One region of the Psychrobacillus sp. NPDC096623 genome, then DNA from elsewhere that is predicted to be linked to it. Evidence: riboswitches for the same ligand, from Rfam matches in the RefSeq annotation. Region 1 holds a riboswitch; the other holds the start of a gene.
What was found. A riboswitch is a leader RNA that binds a small molecule or an ion and turns the genes downstream of it on or off. The one in region 1 is predicted to bind cobalamin.
Positions count from the first base shown of each region.

Region 2: another riboswitch for cobalamin. It lies ahead of ACIQX2_RS03905 (ABC transporter substrate-binding protein); the one in region 1 lies ahead of ACIQX2_RS05345 (ribonucleoside-diphosphate reductase subunit alpha).

Region 1 covers NZ_JBIWER010000002.1:120,432-129,732, forward strand. The annotation lists gene ACIQX2_RS05320 (MFS transporter) at 1-308, opposite strand, end outside; gene ACIQX2_RS05325 (SDR family NAD(P)-dependent oxidoreductase) at 390-1,127, opposite strand; gene ACIQX2_RS05330 (LysR family transcriptional regulator) at 1,296-2,183, shown strand; gene ACIQX2_RS05335 (alkaline phosphatase) at 2,432-4,078, opposite strand; gene ACIQX2_RS05340 (DUF4362 domain-containing protein) at 4,275-4,724, shown strand; cobalamin riboswitch at 4,831-5,009, shown strand; gene ACIQX2_RS05345 (ribonucleoside-diphosphate reductase subunit alpha) at 5,173-7,398, shown strand; gene ACIQX2_RS05350 (flavodoxin) at 7,386-7,841, shown strand; gene ACIQX2_RS05355 (ribonucleotide-diphosphate reductase subunit beta) at 7,813-8,844, shown strand; gene ACIQX2_RS05360 (biotin transporter BioY) at 8,946-9,301, opposite strand, start outside.
Region 2 covers NZ_JBIWER010000001.1:834,143-843,443, reverse strand. The annotation lists gene ACIQX2_RS03935 (transglycosylase domain-containing protein) at 1-1,180, opposite strand, end outside; gene speE (spermidine synthase) at 1,349-2,182, shown strand; gene speB (agmatinase) at 2,187-3,059, shown strand; gene ACIQX2_RS03920 (diguanylate cyclase) at 3,114-4,211, opposite strand; gene ACIQX2_RS03915 (YwiB family protein) at 4,361-4,780, shown strand; gene argS (arginine--tRNA ligase) at 4,781-6,448, shown strand; cobalamin riboswitch at 6,725-6,865, shown strand; gene ACIQX2_RS03905 (ABC transporter substrate-binding protein) at 6,990-7,976, shown strand; gene ACIQX2_RS03900 (FecCD family ABC transporter permease) at 7,981-8,964, shown strand; gene ACIQX2_RS03895 (adenosylcobinamide amidohydrolase) at 8,967-9,301, shown strand, end outside.

The DNA of each region.
Region 1 (9,301 bases):
GGAAAAACAGAATCATAAGTACCCATTAATCCAAATGCTAACGCGTTAAGAATACCGGCGATAGTTAAAATATAACGTATATCAAATTTATTTAATATTTTTCCTGCAAAAGGTAGTAAAATAGTAATCGTTAAATACATTAATGATGTATACAAACTAATATCAGAAACACCCACATTAAAGTCTTCAGCTACTGCACGATAAAGAATCGGTGCGCAGCTAACGATAATACCAACGCTTGCGGCATAAATAGCAGCACTCGCAACCATAATCCACCAAGCATAATGTATTTTGCCTTGCTTTTTCATATTTTCACCTCAATAAAATAGAGAAGCATTAACTATTGCTTCTCCATTTTTTATTTTTAAGTTAATAGAGTTTTACAGAAATTATTGAATTGTAAATCCGCCATCAATTGGAACAATTGCACCATTCATGAATTTCGCTTCATCAGATGCTAAAAATACTGCTAAATCTGCTACTTGTTCTACTTGTCCAAATGTACGAGTTGGTACTAAATCTTTAGGAATATCTGCTAAAACATCTTTAGTTAAAGGTGTTTCAATTGTACCTGGGCAAAGGGCATTAATTTTAATGCCATAGCGAGCATATTCGGAAGATAAGTGTTTTGTATATCCAACTACAGCATGTTTCGTAGCGGTATAAGCTGCTCCACCCTTACCAGCAACAAGACCTGCAACTGAAGCAATATTTACGATTGAACCAGTACCACGTTCGATCATGCTTGGTAATACAGCATTTGAAAATTCGAAAACACTTGTTAAGTTAATATTTATCAAGAAATTCCATTGATCTAATGTTGTATCTAAAGATTTCGCGTACTTGTCGAATACACCTGCATTATTTACTAATATATCAACTGGACCAAATGTTTCTTCTGTTACTTTTACGCAATTTAAAATATCTTCGGTTTTCATAACATTTACTGATATAGCGATAGCTTCGCCACCAAACGCTTTAATTTCTTCCGCAACGGCTTGTGCACCTTCTAAATTTAAGTCAGCTACAATTATTTTTGCGCCTTCTTTTGCAAAGCGGATAGCTTCTCCTTGCCCCATACCTGACGCTGCTCCTGTAATGATAGCTACTTTGTCTTTTAATCTCATATATGACATCTCCCTCTTAGTTTGTTCATATTTTATTCACACTTGTACAAGTTTCATGAAATGTTCACATGTCAGTGACAATTTACATCTTAAACTCGTATTGATATAATGTGAAATACTTATTAATTATTTGTATATAACTTAAGGTTATAAGAGGTGAGGCTAATTATGGACTTAAATAAGTTAAAATACTTTTATATAACAGCAAAATTTGAAAATATGTCATTAGCTGCAAAAGACCTTTTGATTTCGCAGCCAGCGTTAAGCAAGGCAATTACAAACCTCGAGGCAGAGCTAGAAATGGACTTATTTTTCCGTAATGGTAAGAACATTTCATTAAATGAAAATGGCAGGTTTTTATATAAAGAAGTAGAGCGTGTTTTCACAGTAATACGTAATTTAGAGCGTGGATTGGAAGAGAGGCGAGGTGAAGGAGATGGTAATTTATCAATTGTTACAACTCTTCCATATACATTTACAAATATCATTGATTTATTTTTTGATGATTATCCTCATGTGAAATATCAACAAGTTCCGTTATCGAAAGAAAACTTGCAACAGTTTATTGAAAATGGCAAATATGATTTGTGTATTACAACAGAGAAAATAGAACATTCGAATGTCGAGTGGGTGCCATTATTTGAAGAAGAAATTTATTTAACTGTACCAAAATCATACAAAGAAGCAAAAAAAGGCACAATTGACTTGATGGAATTGGGGAATATATCATTTATAGGATTAACAGACCAGTATAGTTTTCGTCAATTTACGGATCAATTTTGTAAATCAGTAGGCTATACACCTACTTATCAAGTAGAAGTAGAAGAAGCAACAACGATTTTGCAAATGGTGAAAAATGGACGTGGGGCAGCGTTTACACCTGAAACATCTGTAAATCTATATGAAGATAAAATAAAACACTTAAAAATTGAAAATGGGAAGTTTACACGTACGATTGGCTTATTAAAGCATCGGTATACATACCCGACAAAAATTTCAGAGGCATTCGTTTCGCATTGTCATAGCTATTTTCAGGATATAAAAAAAGATAATTAATATTATATTTATTCTTTCATTTTCTGTGGTGTAGTAATTATTTTGTTTATCTTAGAGATAGGCCGTGCTAAACCATATTGTTAAGTACGGCTTGCTTTATTGATTGCAGTGGCATCGTACGCCTGAAAGGGAAATCAGCGATATCGTTTAAATAAAGCCTATTCTTTTAAAAAATAGAAGCACTGAGTTCTAAGTGCACTTATACTTTCATAAAAAAAACCCCATAAATGGGGTTTTTAAAAATAAATTTATTTAGCTTTGTCAAAAAGTTGAACTGCTTCTTTGGAAACATAGAATTTACCATTGCTTTGAACAGTTATACTTTTTAGTTCCATTACTTTGCCGTTAACTTTAATAATATTTTTGTTTACAGGGAATTCGGCAACTTTTTTTCCTTTTGTTACAACAAGTACGGGATTTTGTTTATCAGATTCATCAATCTTAACTGTTGCCTTATTTGATTTAAATGCTTCTGAAGCTTCCGTATATAATTCTTCACTTAACTTTTTCAAATCGAATCCCATGGTTGAAGCCATAGTATGAGCAATGGCTGTATTATCAATTAAGCCGACGGGTTTATTTGGTCCGTAAGAATATAAGAATACATCCTCGCCTGTATGCCCACCGGTTGAAAATCCGATGTTTGCGCGGTTTGATAATAATTGAACAAATGTTTTACTTAGGTTTTCTGATTCGTTAAGAGCTGTCTTTTCAGCTTCGGTAGGTTTGTCAATACCGTATAGAGTAGCTACTTCTAATAGATTTGATTTATCAGCTTTTAACTTACTTAAAGCACCTTCAAGAGTCATGGATGCTTTTTTCAAAGGATTAATATATTCAGAAACAGGAATATTAGAGTAAGTACCAGATGTGTTTATATTACCAATTGTAATTCCGCTGTTGCCATGATCGGTAACTGCAATAACAAGTGTATTTTTGTCCTTTTTAGCAAATTCTAGTGCTTCTTTAACTGCATCATCAAATGCCAAAACATCACTAATAATACCAATTGGGTCATTTGCATGAGCTGCCCAGTCCACTTTACTTCCTTCTACCATTAAGAAGAAGCCATCTTTATCCTTTGATAATGTTTTAATCGCTTTGTCAGTCATTTCAGCGAGCGTTGGTTCTTCTGATTTTGTTTTTTCACGATCCATATCATATGCAAGTGCATTTGGAGCAAATGACCCCCATATCTTGCTAGATTTAGTGTTTAATAATTCATTTCTATCTTCCACAATGTCATAGCCTTTGTCATTTAAAACTTCTACTAGATTTTCGCCATCCTCACGGTTATTTCCTGCAGTGCCCGGTACAAGTGCTTCCAGTCCACCACCAAGTACGACATCAATTCCTTGATAGACTTGTTGTTCAGCAATATTATCGTATTCACTACGCTGTGTTACATGTGCTGAAAAAGCAGCTGGTGTAGCGTGCTGAATCTCAGAAGTTGCTATTAATCCAGTTGCTTTTCCATTAAGCTTAGCTCCTTCGAGGACATTCGCTACTGGTTTATATGGATTATTTGCTAATGATGAGTCAATACCAGGTGTATTTACTACTTTAGGTAAAACACCAACAAATTTATCGTTGGTTTTGTTTCCAGTTGCTAATGCAGTTCCAGCAGGGGCAGAATCGGTAATAGCAGATTCTGCAGAGTGTGTACTTACTCCGCCTGTCATAATACTATCTAATGCAAGTGGTTCACCCTTGTACCATTTAGCTAAATTTGTAGCACCAGCACTCGTGCCATCCATTACTAGCATGATAACATTTGCGTCTTTTTTGGAATCATTTTTAGCTTCAACTTTGTCACTTTGGCCGTAATAACCTAATGATCCCAAAGCTACAGCACTTGCGAGAGTTACTCCCATTACTTGTTTGTTTAGTTTCATTGTGTATTCCTCCATCTTCATTTTGATAAAAAATTTGGTGAATATTTCACAATCACGTACATAAATGATTATATAGTTGTTAAGTAAATGGGATATTAATAGAGTGTAAAAACTACTAATTACTTCTTAGGTTAGTAATATAAATATGTAACGCCTTTTGAAGAGTGACGTCTAATTGTAAAAGGGGGAGTACATCATGAAAAAGGTCTTTTTACTCTATATTTTATTTATTGAACTCATATTTGGGGGTTGTCAAAATGAAGATAACTCAGCTAATACAATTGGGGAACATAAAAATGTTCCTGACTATACACCTTCATCGGAGGATGTTGTAGATATGCATGGTGAAATAAAAAATAAAGAGAGATTTGAAGTGTTTCTAAATAATGTTGAAAAAGGCAATAATGATAGTATTAGAGTAGTTAGGTATACGGAGGAAGGTGATCCGATGCTTCATGATCTTGAATATGATGGTGAAGTCATAAAATCCACAACAGACACACGAAGAGATAAATTTGGAGCGGGAAGCATTAGCAATGCAACTTGTACTTCAGCAGAGATTGTAGAAACCACGGAAAGAACTGAATATGTTCTAGAGGGCTGCGATAATACAATAGATAATATTATTTTAGTCACTTGGAAATAGTAGGAGATGGGGTTTTCAAGAGATTTTTATTTTTAGAATTACATTATCTATTGCTCACTTAAACACAATATGTTAGATTATATAAATGAACTTAACACAATATATAGTATGTTAACGATGAAGAGGTACCTTTATGGTTTAAAAGGGAATTCGGTAAGATGCCGAAGCTGTCCCCGCAACTGTAAGTGTGGACGACTGTTGAAATAGCCACTGCGAGCAATCGTGGGAAGGTCAGCAGGAGAATGAAACACGAGCCAGTAGACCTGCCTCTTCATCGGTAAGCAACACTTTCTTCGGGGGTTGAGAGGTGGGAGCGAAGGCCTCTATCTCGAACGATTGATATGTCTTGTTGTTTCCTACTTTTTAAATCTTGAGCGATGGCTCAGCCGAAGATGGCTGTGACATCGCTTTTTTGTGTTATACACGTTTAAAAATAGGAGGAACTCAAATGACAATCATCTCAAACACAACGAAACAAGAAGTATTACATAATCTAATCAAAGAATTTGGGGAAGAGAAAATTGCTCCGCTTATCAAAACACATGAAAGATGGACACAAAAGCACCCCGAAGGTACAATAGCCGCTTGGTCGAAGTCAATGTCACTGGAAGCTTTAAGCTTTCTAGATGAGCAAGAAACGTACTGGACCTTTGTAGCTGCACGAATCCATCTAGCAGAAGTTTACGAACAAGTAGCTGAACGAAGAAAAACAACTGCCGATGCGGTATACACAAAATTTGCAAAAAATGTACATCTCTTAAGTGAAAAAGGCATTTATGATAAACGACTTAAAGAAGCATATTCCCTACCAGAACTTGAACAGCTATCAGAAATCCTCGTACAAGAAAGAGATTATTTATTTACTTATATCGGTGTAAAGACGTTGTTGGATCGCTATGTAGCAAAGGACTTTGATAAAACAATTGTCGAGTTGCCTCAGGAGCGCTGGTTAATAATTGCGATGACTCTTATGAAAGACGAGCAAGAAAATCGTATAGAGAAAATAAAAGAAGCCTATTGGGCAATGAGCAGTCTGTACATGACGGTAGCAACACCAACACTATCTAATGCAGGGAAGCCTCATGGACAGCTTTCTAGCTGTTTTATCGATACGGTAGACGACAGCCTTCAAGGAATCTACGATAGCAATACGGACGTAGCAACCCTTTCAAAATTTGGTGGCGGTATTGGCGTTTATATGGGCAAAGTGCGTAGTCGTGGGTCTTCTATTAGAGGTTTTGTTGGAGCTTCAAGCGGTGTACTTCCTTGGATTAAGCAACTTAATAATACGGCGGTAAGTGTGGATCAGCTTGGGCAACGACAAGGAGCAGTAGCTGTTTACTTAGATGTGTGGCATAAAGATATCTTTACATTTTTAGACCTACGTTTAAATAATGGGGATGATCGGTTACGTGCGCACGATATTTTTACAGGTGTGTGCTTGCCAGATTTATTTATGGAGAAGGTAAATGCTAGAGAAGAATGGTATTTATTTGACCCGCATGAAGTGCGTCAGCTAAAAGGCTATTCTTTAGAAGATTTTTATGATGAAAAACGTGGAGATGGTTCATTCCGCCAAAAATATGAAGAATGCGTATGCGATCACCGTTTGTCTCGTGAAACAGTTCCTGCTATCGACTTGATGAAGCGAATTATGCGTTCTCAGCTTGAGACAGGTGTGCCGTTTATGTTTTACCGCGATGAGGTCAATCGCAGCAATCCAAACAAACATGCTGGGATGATTTATAGTAGTAACCTTTGTACAGAGATTTTCCAAAATCAAAGTGCGACCACATTTGAATCGATTAAACTGGAGGACGATATCATTGTCACTCATCGGAAACCAGGGGACTTTGTCGTATGTAATCTATCTTCTATAAATTTAGGGAAAGCAGTTCCAGCAGATGCATTGGAAAAGCTAATAAAAATTCAGGTTCGAATGCTCGACAATGTGATAGACCTCAATATGATTCCAGTTCCTCAAGCTCAGCGCACAAATTCTAGGTATAGAGGAATTGGTCTAGGAACATTTGGCTGGCATCATTTGCTTGCACTGAAGAATATTCGCTGGGAATCGGATGAAGCAGTGGAGCTTGCGGATACGTTATATGAAAAAATTGCTTACTTGACGATAAAAGCATCTGCAGAGCTTGCAGAGGAAAAAGGGGCATATCCTTTATTCGAAGGGTCGGATTGGCAAACAGGAGTTTATTTTGACAAACGTCATTACGATAGTGAATCGTGGAATGAATTACGTGAGCAAGTAAGCGAAAGTGGAATACGAAACGGCTATTTAATGGCAGTTGCTCCGAATTCATCGACGTCCATCTTAGCAGGAAGTACTGCAAGCATAGATCCTATTTTCCAAAAATCTTACTCAGAAGAGAAGAAGGATTATAAAATTCCGGTTACAGTACCGGATTTAAATTCCGAAACTACGTGGTATTACAAATCTGCGTATTTCATTGATCAACACTGGACACTTAAACAAAACGCTGCACGCGGGCGTCATATCGACCAAGGTGTATCGTTAAATTTATATGTGCAAAATACGATTAAAGCTAAAGAATTATTAGATTTACACCTAGACGCATGGAATAGTGGGCTAAAAACAACTTATTACGTTCGTTCTACTTCCGTAGAGTTAATAGATTGTGAGTCATGTTCCAGCTAATGAAGGCCATTATTTGTTATTTAAGCTATAGCGGAAACACAGAAGAAATCGCGGAGCTTTTAAAAGTGCGATTGGAAGCTCGCAACTTCCATATAGATATGTATAGCATCGGCTATGGAGTGGTTCCGAATTTATATGAATATGACCTTATTTTTCTCGGAACTTTTACTTGGGATAAAGGAAGTACGCCGGAGGAAATGAAGGATTTTGTAAAAGAGGTTGGAGGCAAGCCAAATAATGTTTATATATTTGGCTCTGGTGACACGCAGTTTGGTGGAGACGGGCTGTTTTGTAAAGCAGTGGACAAATTAGTTAATTTTTATAACTGTGATTATCCGGGTTTGAAAATAGAACAATCACCGAGAGGCAGCCAGGAGCAGCTAGTAACTAAATGGCTAGAAGGAGTTTTGGAACATGCAAAAAGCAAAAACATTAGAACCTAGAAATCCAAATAAATCGACAGGAATTTTCAACGGTCAGTCAAGCGGCATATTAAACTGGAACGATATTGCGTATCCTCACTGGCATAAGATGTACAAGCGTTTGCTAGGTAACTATTGGCAGGCAGATGAAATTAATATGTCCAATGATATTAAACAGTTCGCGAGCCTTAGTCAATCGGAGCAGGATGCCTATTTAAAAATTATTGGCTTACTTGCGACATTAGATGCACCACAAACACGTACAGCACTTTTACTATCACTTTACGCAACCGACCCATCAGTTCAATCCATTATGGCAGTCATTGCACAGCAGGAAGCGGTACATAATGAAAGCTATTCGTATGTACTATCTTCAGTAGTATCACTTGATCAGCAAAATAAGTCATTCGAATTTGGGAGAACAGACGAAATTTTACTCAAGCGCAATCAAAATATCGCTAAGTATTATAATAATTTCGTAGAAAATCCTACGACAGAGAATATAGTAAAAACCTTAACGTATACAACTTTGCTAGAAGGATTATTTTTCTATTCAGGCTTTGCCTACTTCTATAATCTTGCTCGCTATAACAAGATGGTTGGGACTTCTACAATGATTAGCTATATTAATCGAGACGAGCTAGAGCATGGTAGATTTATATCGGAATTGTTTAGAGCGACTCTTTCTGAAAACCCAGAGCTGAATAACGAAGAACTAATTGGATGGGTATACGAACAATTTAAAGAATCCGTAGAATTAGAAATAGAATGGTCGGAGTATGTACTAGCTGATATTGAGGGAATCGAATTAGATGAAATGCATGGGTATATTAAATATCGTGCCAATAAAATGCTTCGCCTTATTGGGCTGGAAGAAATCTACCCGGAATATGTAGAAAATCCAATGAAATGGATACGTGCCTATGCTGATAATATCGATGGTACAAAAACAGATTTCTTTGAACAAAAATCACGTCAATACGTAAAAGTAAATGCAATTGATAATGGATTTGATGATCTATAACAAGGAAAACGCATGGATGGTCGTAAACCATTCATGCGTTTTTGTTTTGGAAAGATTTATATAACATCTAACCATGAAGTTTTCAATGAGCCTCATTTTATTTATACAGTTGCATCGACCAAATGTGCTGTTTCTAAGCGACGTCGTATGACAACACCAAACCATGCAGCTAGTACTGCTTTAATCACTCCTACGATAATAAATGGAGCCACACCACCCATAAATGCTGCTGTCCATGTCAAGTCAGCTATGATTTTTAACCAAACTGTACCGAACACCAATGTAACAACCATACCAATTAAGTTTGCTGCAATCGCATGTGAGATTGTGATGCCAAACTTTCTCATGTAAATTCCCATAATAATTGCAGATGGCAAGAATCCAACAATATAGCCACCTGTTGGTCCTACTACAATTCCTAGTCCGCCTGACATACCACTGAATACTGGCATCCCTA
Region 2 (9,301 bases), on a different contig from region 1:
AGGTGAAAATAGTTCGTTCACTTTTCATATACGTAAGTGGGGAGAATCCATTTTCTAAAGCCGCCGCAAATAATAACGCTTTTATCGTAGAACCAGGCTGCCTTTTAGCCTGTGTAACTCGGTTGAAGGGACTTTCCGCAAAATTACGTCCACCGATCATCGCCGTCACATAACCAGTATCTGGCTCCATACTGACGAATGCTACTTGTAATTCTCCGTCTGGCATCCACTTTTCAATCATCTCTTCTGCCACTTGTTGATGCTGCTTATTTAACGTTGTTTCAATCGTCCAGCCACCTTCTTCAATTCGTCGCCCTTTTTCCAACGCAATTTCTGTAGCCTCTTTCCATACTTCCTCTAAAAAGTATGGAGCAGTTTTTCGCTTAATCAAGGAATCATCCGCTTTTAATACGTATTTTTCGTTCATAGCACGTTCCTTTTGGTCGGTAGTGATTAATTGTTGATTTTCCATCAATCGAAGGATGAGCTGCTGGCGATTTACTGCTTTTTCTTCATTTACTAAAGGTGAATAGTAGGTAGGACCTTTCGGAATGCCGACTAAAAGTGCAGATTCTGCTAGAGTTAAAGATTTGGCACTCTTTCCGAAATAGAATCTACTAGCAGCTTCGACCCCATACATACCATGGCCAAAATACACCGTATTCAAGTATCCCTCTAGTAACTCTTCCTTCTCGTAGAACAGCTCTAGACGATACGCATATAACGCTTCATTTATTTTTCGAGTCCAAGACTTTTCATGAGTTAAAAACAAGTTTCGAGCGTATTGCTGCGTAATGGTACTAGCACCCTCCACCTTTTTACCCGCTTTAATATCCTTTAAAATAGCAGAGGCAATTCGAGAATAATCAAACCCGTGATGCTCATAAAAATCCTGATCCTCTACTGCTACAGTGGCTTGAGGTAGAAAAGGAGACATTTCCTCCAATGAAATCCAGTATCTACGTTGATCCTCAAAACGATCACCAATAACATTTCCTTGATTGTCTAAAAAAACAGAAGAAATTGGCACCTGAATCCTAGGGGCACCCACAATTTGTGCATATATTCGGAGCGTGATGAGTGCGCTAAAAAGTGCACAGGTAGCAGCAATACTTATCAGTAATAGCCTTTTCCACCGTTTGCTTCGGATGACTTTTTTTCTATGTTGAACACGCCCCATGAAATCAACTCCGTTCTAAATGATGTTTTCATTAGTATGAGAACAATAGATTCAAATTAAACGGAAAAACAAAAAAGTATTGCACTTTTGTCAAAAAGCTCTATACTTTCAATGTATTTATTTTTTTAAATAAATACCAAATCCCATTATAGAAACGGAGATAGATAAATGGCTGGATTTTGGTTTACAGAAAAGCAAACCGAGAATTTTGGCATCACAATGAAGGTGAAACGCACTCTTCATACCGAGCAAACTGATTTTCAACTGTTAGAAATGGCAGAAACTGAAGAATGGGGAAATATGCTCTTTTTAGATGGCATGGTCATGACCTCGCAAAAAGATGAATTTGTCTACCATGAAATGGTGGCACATGTTCCTTTATTCACGCATCCAAATCCTGAAAATGTGTTAGTAGTTGGCGGTGGAGACGGTGGAGTAATTCGTGAAATTATGAAGCATCCAAAAGTGAAGAAAGCAACACTTGTTGATATAGATGGAAAAGTTATTGAGTATTCAAAAGTATACTTACCAGAAATTGCATGTGAATTAGAAAACCCACGCGTAGATGTTCAAGTGGGGGATGGATTCATGCATATCGCAGAATCTGAAAACGAATATGACGTAATTATGGTAGACTCTACTGAACCAGTAGGACCTGCTGTAAATCTGTTTACAAAAGGCTTCTATGCTGGAATTTCTAAAGCATTAAAAGAAGACGGTCTATTTGTCGCACAATCGGACAACCCTTGGTTTAAGGCAGACTTAATCCGCCAAGTGCAAAAAGATGTGAAAGAAATTTTCCCAATTACTAATATGTATTTGGCGAACATTCCAACATATCCGAGCGGACTATGGTGCTTTACAATCGGATCAAAAAAATATGATCCACTACAAGTACCAGACGAGCAATTCTTTGATATCGAAACAAAATATTATACAAAAGAGCTTCACAAAGCGGCATTTGTACTACCAAAATTTGTGAAAGATCTTGCGGGAGAGTAAGTCTATGCGATTCAGTGAAGATTACTCAGGAAATGTTTTTATAAAAAGTAAGCAAAACTATGACGAAGCACAGGCAGTTATTTACGGTATGCCAATGGATTGGACGGTAAGCTATCGTCCAGGCTCACGCTTTGGTCCACAGCGTATCCGTGAAGCATCGATTGGTTTAGAAGAATATAGCCCGTATCTAGATCGCGAGCTTGATGAAGTAAAGTATTTTGATGCTGGAGATATTCCGCTACCATTTGGTAATGCAGAAAAAAGCTTAGAGCTAATTGCAGGTTTTATTCGTCAGCTGTTAATAAACGGGAAAATTCCTGTCGGCATGGGTGGCGAACACCTAGTGTCTTGGCCTGTCATGAAAACAGTGGCAGACAACTATGACAATCTAGCGATTATTCATATGGATGCACATACAGATTTACGTGAAGAATACGAAGGCGAACCGCTATCTCACTCCACACCAATCCGTAAAATTGCTGAATACATTGGTCCAAAAAACGTCTACTCATTCGGAATTCGTTCTGGCATGAAAGAAGAGTTCGATTGGGCAAAAGAAAATGGCATGCAAATTCATAAATTTGAAGTGCTGGAGCCATTGAAAAAAGTGCTACCAACATTAGAAGGACGTCCCGTCTATGTAACAATCGACATCGACGTACTCGACCCTGCACACGCACCAGGAACAGGAACAGTAGACTGCGGAGGAATCACAAGCCGCGAGCTACTAGCATCCATCCACGCAATCGCAAATTCTGGCGTAAACGTAGTAGGCTTCGATCTAGTCGAAGTAGCACCAAACTATGACCCGTCGGAGCAAACAGTAAACACTGCTTCGAAGCTTCTAAGAGAAATGATCTTAGGCTGGGTTAAGTAGGAAGCATAAAAACGTGATGTCCTAACTAAGGACATCACGTTTTTATATTCATATTCAAATTGATTTATCATCATTGATATGGACTACTTTATTTCTTCCTGATGTTTTAGCCAGGTAAAGGGCCTCATCAGCAAGCTTGTATAGTTCATGTGTGGTTACGGCATCCTGTGGGAAAGTACTAATACCACCTGAAATGGTAATGCCCAATTTTTCTCCCGTTGAAATTTGAAACAAATTGTTATCTATCGCTTGTCTAATAAGATCGGCAATTTCTAGACTCTTTTCCTCAGAAGTATTTGGAAGGAGGACGGAAAACTCTTCGCCTCCATTTCGTGAAACAATACCTCCAAAGGAATTACTTGTTTCCTTTATTCGGAGTGCTAATTCTTTCAATACTTCGTCGCCTACAGGGTGTCCATATGTGTCATTTACTTTTTTGAAATAGTCAATATCTAATAAGAGAAGTGAAAATATTTCACCTTTCGATAAAAGATTATGGGTATATTCTTGAAACTTCCTATTATTATTCAAACCAGTGAGGTAGTCTGTTACGGACATCTCTTCAATATGCTTAATCTTTTCAAAGAGGTTGCTAAGTTGTTTTAAAATGACAAAAATAATGGAAAACGACAAGATTGAATATAAGATAAAACTTATAATTGCCAACCATGTTTCAAGTTTCCAGTTATCTAAAAAACCTATTACAAGAGAGGTTTGTATGATTGAGTATCCAAAAAAGTAGTAAACGTTTTGATAGGTCATCGTTTTCTTCCAACTCCAAAATCCAATAACCACTCCCACTATAATAGTGCTACTTCCAGCAATAAGGGAAGTTTGTGAATATCCGTACATAAACAAACGGAACACTCCAATAATTGTTCCACTTATAATAGTTGCAACTGGTCCTCCTAGGACACCAGACAATGCAATAACAGCCATTCTACCGTCCATAATAACGAAATCAGAAATGCTAACAGAGGTTAACATTAATAAACAACCAGTAAATCCACTTAGTATTCCAAGAATAAAAGGGGTGTATTTGGATGATGGAATATAAACATTTAACCTATTTTGAAATGGTATATAGGTAAGAATCGCAAAAGTAAATAGAATACAAAAATTTATTATAAAGTCAATAAGCAATATGGTCACCTTCTTAAAATATCTCGGTCCATTATAACCTTTAGCAAATGAATAGTATATTACTAATTGAATGATTAGTTGTCACCTGCATTTAATTTAAGCTATAATATGAAGGTTATAGTAAAATGCAAATAAAATTTCTACAAAGGATGTTAGGCATGTCTACATCATTACAAAAGACCGTGAATATACAATTAGTTTCCTCGATTCGTCATCCGAATGTCCCCGCAGAAACTATTAATTTAGAAACTTCAGGTACGCTAACGCTTAAAGGTACCCAGTATTATTTAGTTTACGAAGAACTGCAAGATGAAAAAGCAATTCGAACAACTGTAAAACTAAGCGGTAAGAATGCATTAATATTACGAAGTGGTGGAGTTAAAATGCGTTTGCCTTTTGAACGTGGAGAACTTCAAACAGGAAGCTATGATACACCATATGGCACTTTAATGATTACAACAAATACAAAGCACCTACATTTTGAAAACGGTCATTTTCAAGTTGAATATGAGCTAATTATCAATGAAGAAGTTGCTGGTACATATACATTAGAACTAATTTATACGGAGGCGGATTAAATGAACGCAGTAGAGAAGCTACAACAATCCATTAAGGAAGCATTACAACAAGCAATATTGAAAGCAGAACTTGTCAATGAAGAACAAATTCCTGCTATTCAACTGGAAACACCAAGAGACAAAGCAAATGGTGATTACGCAACAAATATTGCAATGCAACTGACAAAGCTTGCAAAAAAGAATCCTCGTCAAGTAGCGGAAGCAATCGTAGAAAACCTTAATATGTCTGGAACAATGATGGAGAAAATTGATATTGCAGGTCCCGGATTTATGAATATCACGGTTCGTAAAGATTACTTACAGGATGTAGTAAAGGCTGCCTTAGCAGAAAAAGAGAACTACGGCCGTTCAACTTCAGGTGCTGGAGAAAAAGTTCAAGTGGAATTCGTTTCTGCAAATCCAACCGGCGACTTACATTTAGGGCATGCACGTGGGGCATCTGTCGGTGATTCCTTGTGTAATGTGCTTGATTTTGCTGGATATGACGTTTCTCGCGAATATTATATTAATGATGCTGGGAACCAAATTCATAACTTAGCTATTTCGATTGAAGCTCGTTACTTCCAAGCTTTGGGATTAGACAAAGAAATGCCAGAGGGTGGCTACCATGGACAAGATATTATCGACATCGCTGCGGCTCTTGTTGCAGAACATGGAGATAAATTCGTATCCATGTCGGATGAAGAGCGCTATAAAGTCTTCCGTGCACATGGGTTAAAAGTAGAGCTTGCAAAACTACAAAAAGACTTAGCTGATTTCCGTGTTGGCTTTGATAACTGGTTCTCAGAAACTTCTTTATATGAAAACGGCAAAATCGAAGTTGCTTTAGATAAATTACGTGCAAATGGGCATATTTTTGAAGAAGAAGGAGCAACTTGGTTCCGTTCTACTACATTTGGAGACGACAAAGACCGTGTACTTATTAAAAGTGATGGCTCTTTCACGTATTTATTGCCAGATATCGCATACCATGAAGACAAACTAGTTCGTGGATTCGATCAGCTGATCAATATTTGGGGAGCAGACCACCACGGCTATATCCCACGTATGAAAGCAGCAATTGAAGCGCTTGGATATGAACGTGAAAAACTTGAAGTATCTGTCATTCAAATGGTTCAATTATATAAAGACGGCGAAAAAATGAAAATGAGTAAACGTACAGGGAAAGCTGTTACAATGCGTGAGCTTGTAGAAGAAGTAGGGCTAGACGCAGTACGTTATTTCTTCGGTATGCGATCAGGGGACTCCCATATGGACTTCGACCTAGATTTAGCCGTTTCTCAGTCAAATGAAAACCCAGTGTTCTACGCGCAATATGCACACGCACGTATCTGTTCGATTTTGCGTTCAGCAGAAACACAGGGAATGAAAATATCAATGGATTCACTTGAGTTATTACAAAGTGAAAAAGAATTAGATTTATTGAAAAAAATTGGTGACTTCCCACAAATAGTTGCAGATGCTGCAAAACTTCGTGCACCTCACCGTATTGCAACTTATATCCAAGAATTAGCTACGACATTCCATAGCTTCTATAACGCAGACAAAGTTTTAAATGCCGATAATCTTCCGCAAACAGAAGCTCGCCTTGCACTAGTAACAGCAGCACGTCAAACAATCGCAAATGCCTTACGCCTGCTTGGTGTATCTGCTCCAGAACAAATGTAAATCGAAACCCAAACCCTCGACGTTGCTCGAGGGTTTTTCTAATTGAAATTTGGGATAAATATCCTGAGCGAGTAAACATACATCGTCCGCGAGTATTCGCATTCAGAACGCAAGAAAGGTAAAGGCGGAACGAAAGAGAGTAACCGGCAAACGACAGCGAGTAAAGGAAAAGCTGGCTTTATAGGAGAGACCCACTCCAAAGGTCAGACCTCCCAATCCCCAAAATCGAGGTCGACAGGCATAAAAGTTAAGGTATAATGAATACAAAGCAATATGAATAATTCGATGCATAGAGGTGCTCTAGTTACGGATTACTAGAGTTAAAAGGGAAGCTGGTTAAAGTCCAGCACGGTCCCGCCACTGTATATGATGTAACCCATCATGAGTCAGAAAACCTGCCTGTATGCTTTACGCCCTTTACCTACGAGGATAGGTTTGGTGTAGATCTGGTTCACTGTGACTTCGTGCGGATTTATACCTATCTATCTCTCATCTAAAGGATGGGGGATTTTTTGTTGCTTCAATATAGGAGGAATGTAAAATGAAGAAACTTTGGCAATTATGGATGACAGTAGCATTTGCAGTACTGCTGTTAGTAGGATGTGGACAAGAAGAAGTAAAAACGGATGAAAATAACAACAGTACACAACAAGAAAAGGCAACTACAGATGAAGCAACAGTGGATGAAACAACTTTTCCTATAACAATGACCGATGCAGTCGGCAATGAAATTACATTGGAGGAAGCACCTAAAACAATTATTTCTATGCAACCAAGTAACACAGAAATTTTATTTGCACTTGGTTTAAATGATGAAATCGTTGGTGTTAATGATTATGATAATTACCCAGAGGAAGCCCTTGAAAAAGAGAAAATCGGTGGTATGGAATTCAACGTAGAGAAAATTATTGCGATGAAACCGGATGTTGTTTTTGCACATGAATCGGCTCTAGGTATGGGTGAAGCTGGGTTCCAACAAATTCGCGATGCGGGTGTGAAACTATTTGTAGTAAAAAATGCAATGAATTTCAATGAAACTTATACAACAATTGAAGAAATTGGTCGTGCTACTGGCAAATTAGAAGAAGCACAAAAAATTGTTGAAGACATGAAAGCAAAAGTAGATGAAGTGAAAGAGAAAGTTGCTAAAGTTGAAACAAAGAAAACGGTTTTCATTGAAACTTCGGACGTTCCGGAAATTTATACACCTGGTAAAGGGACGTTCATGCAAGAAATTTTAGATATGGTGAATGCAGAAAATATTGCAGCGGATCAAGAAGGCTGGTTTAAAATGGAGCCAGAAGAAATTGTTAACCGCAACCCAGATGTAATTATAGTGATGTACAGCTATGTCGAAGGAATTGTAGAAAGTGTAAAGGCTCGTGACGGTTTTGATTCTATTACGGCTGTGAAAAACAATGAAGTTGTACAAGTAGATGAAAACTTAACAAGTCGTACAGGTCCACGTCTTGCAGAAGGATTGGAAGAAGTAGCGAAAGCAATCTACCCGGAGGCTTTTAGTGAGTAAAGCGTTGATCGGCTACATCTTGTCTATAGTTGCACTTTTCGTTGCAATTTGGCTTGGTGTATCGGTCGGATCCGTAAAGGTACCGATCAGCACATTATGGGATACGGGAGCAGATGCAATTGCGACCAATATTGTTTGGAAAATTCGCATGCCACGTGTGGTACTTGCAGGGCTAGTTGGAGCATCACTAGCCATTGCAGGTGCTGCATTCCAAGGATTATTAAAAAATCCGCTTGCCGATCCTTATACGTTAGGAGTGTCGTCGGGTGCCTCAGTAGGTGCCGTGACTACGCTCTTTTTCGGTATTTCGGTGCCGTTTTTAGGAATATATACATTGCCTGTTTTTAGTATGATCGGTGCTCTAGTTACGATGCTACTAGTCATAACTTTTGCTAAACTAGTCGATCGTGCGATGAAAATGGAAACGATTATATTGACTGGTATTATATTTAGTTCTTTTTTAGGCTCTGTCATTTCGTTAATGATTGCACTGACTGGAGAGGAACTCAGACAAATTATTGGTTGGCTCCTCGGAAGCGTATCGATGCGTGGGTGGAGTTTTGTCCAAATGGCGTTGCCGTTTGTTGTTATTGGTACGTTTTTATTGTGGTTGAATAGGAGAGAGTTAAATGCGATGCTGTTTGGAGAAGAACGAGCACAGCATTTAGGCGTCAATGTGAAAAAACGGAAGATGATGATTTTAATCGGTGGTTCTATGCTTACTGGAACAGCGGTTGCTGTATCGGGAACGATTGGATTCGTCGGTTTAGTAGTTCCGCATATGACAAGACTATTATTCGGTTCAGATAATCGTCATGTATTACCACTAAGCTTTATAAATGGAGCGGCATTATTAATTATTTGTGATTTAGTATCTCGCACAATTATTTCGCCAACGGAGCTACCGATAGGTGTAATAACTGCTTTTATAGGGGCACCCGTTTTCGCATTTATTTTCTTTAGACAACGAAAAAAAGGAGGCATTTAACTATGTTGCAAGTGGAAAACGTATCAGGTGGCTATGATCGCAAAATGATTGTTAAAAACGTCTCTTTTGAAGTTGGAAAAGGAGAAATGTTAGGGATTCTTGGTCCCAATGGAAGCGGAAAATCAACGTTGCTGAAGGTAATAAGCGGAATACTACATATGGAGTCGGGGAATGTCCTGATTGATGGGAAACCACTAGCAGCATATTCATCGAAAGAGCTTGCGAAAAAAATGGCCGTTTTACCACAATTACATAGTCATACCTTTTCACATTCTGTAAGAGATACAATTGCACTCGGTCGCTATCCTCATCAAACAGGATTGTTCTCGTCTTGGTC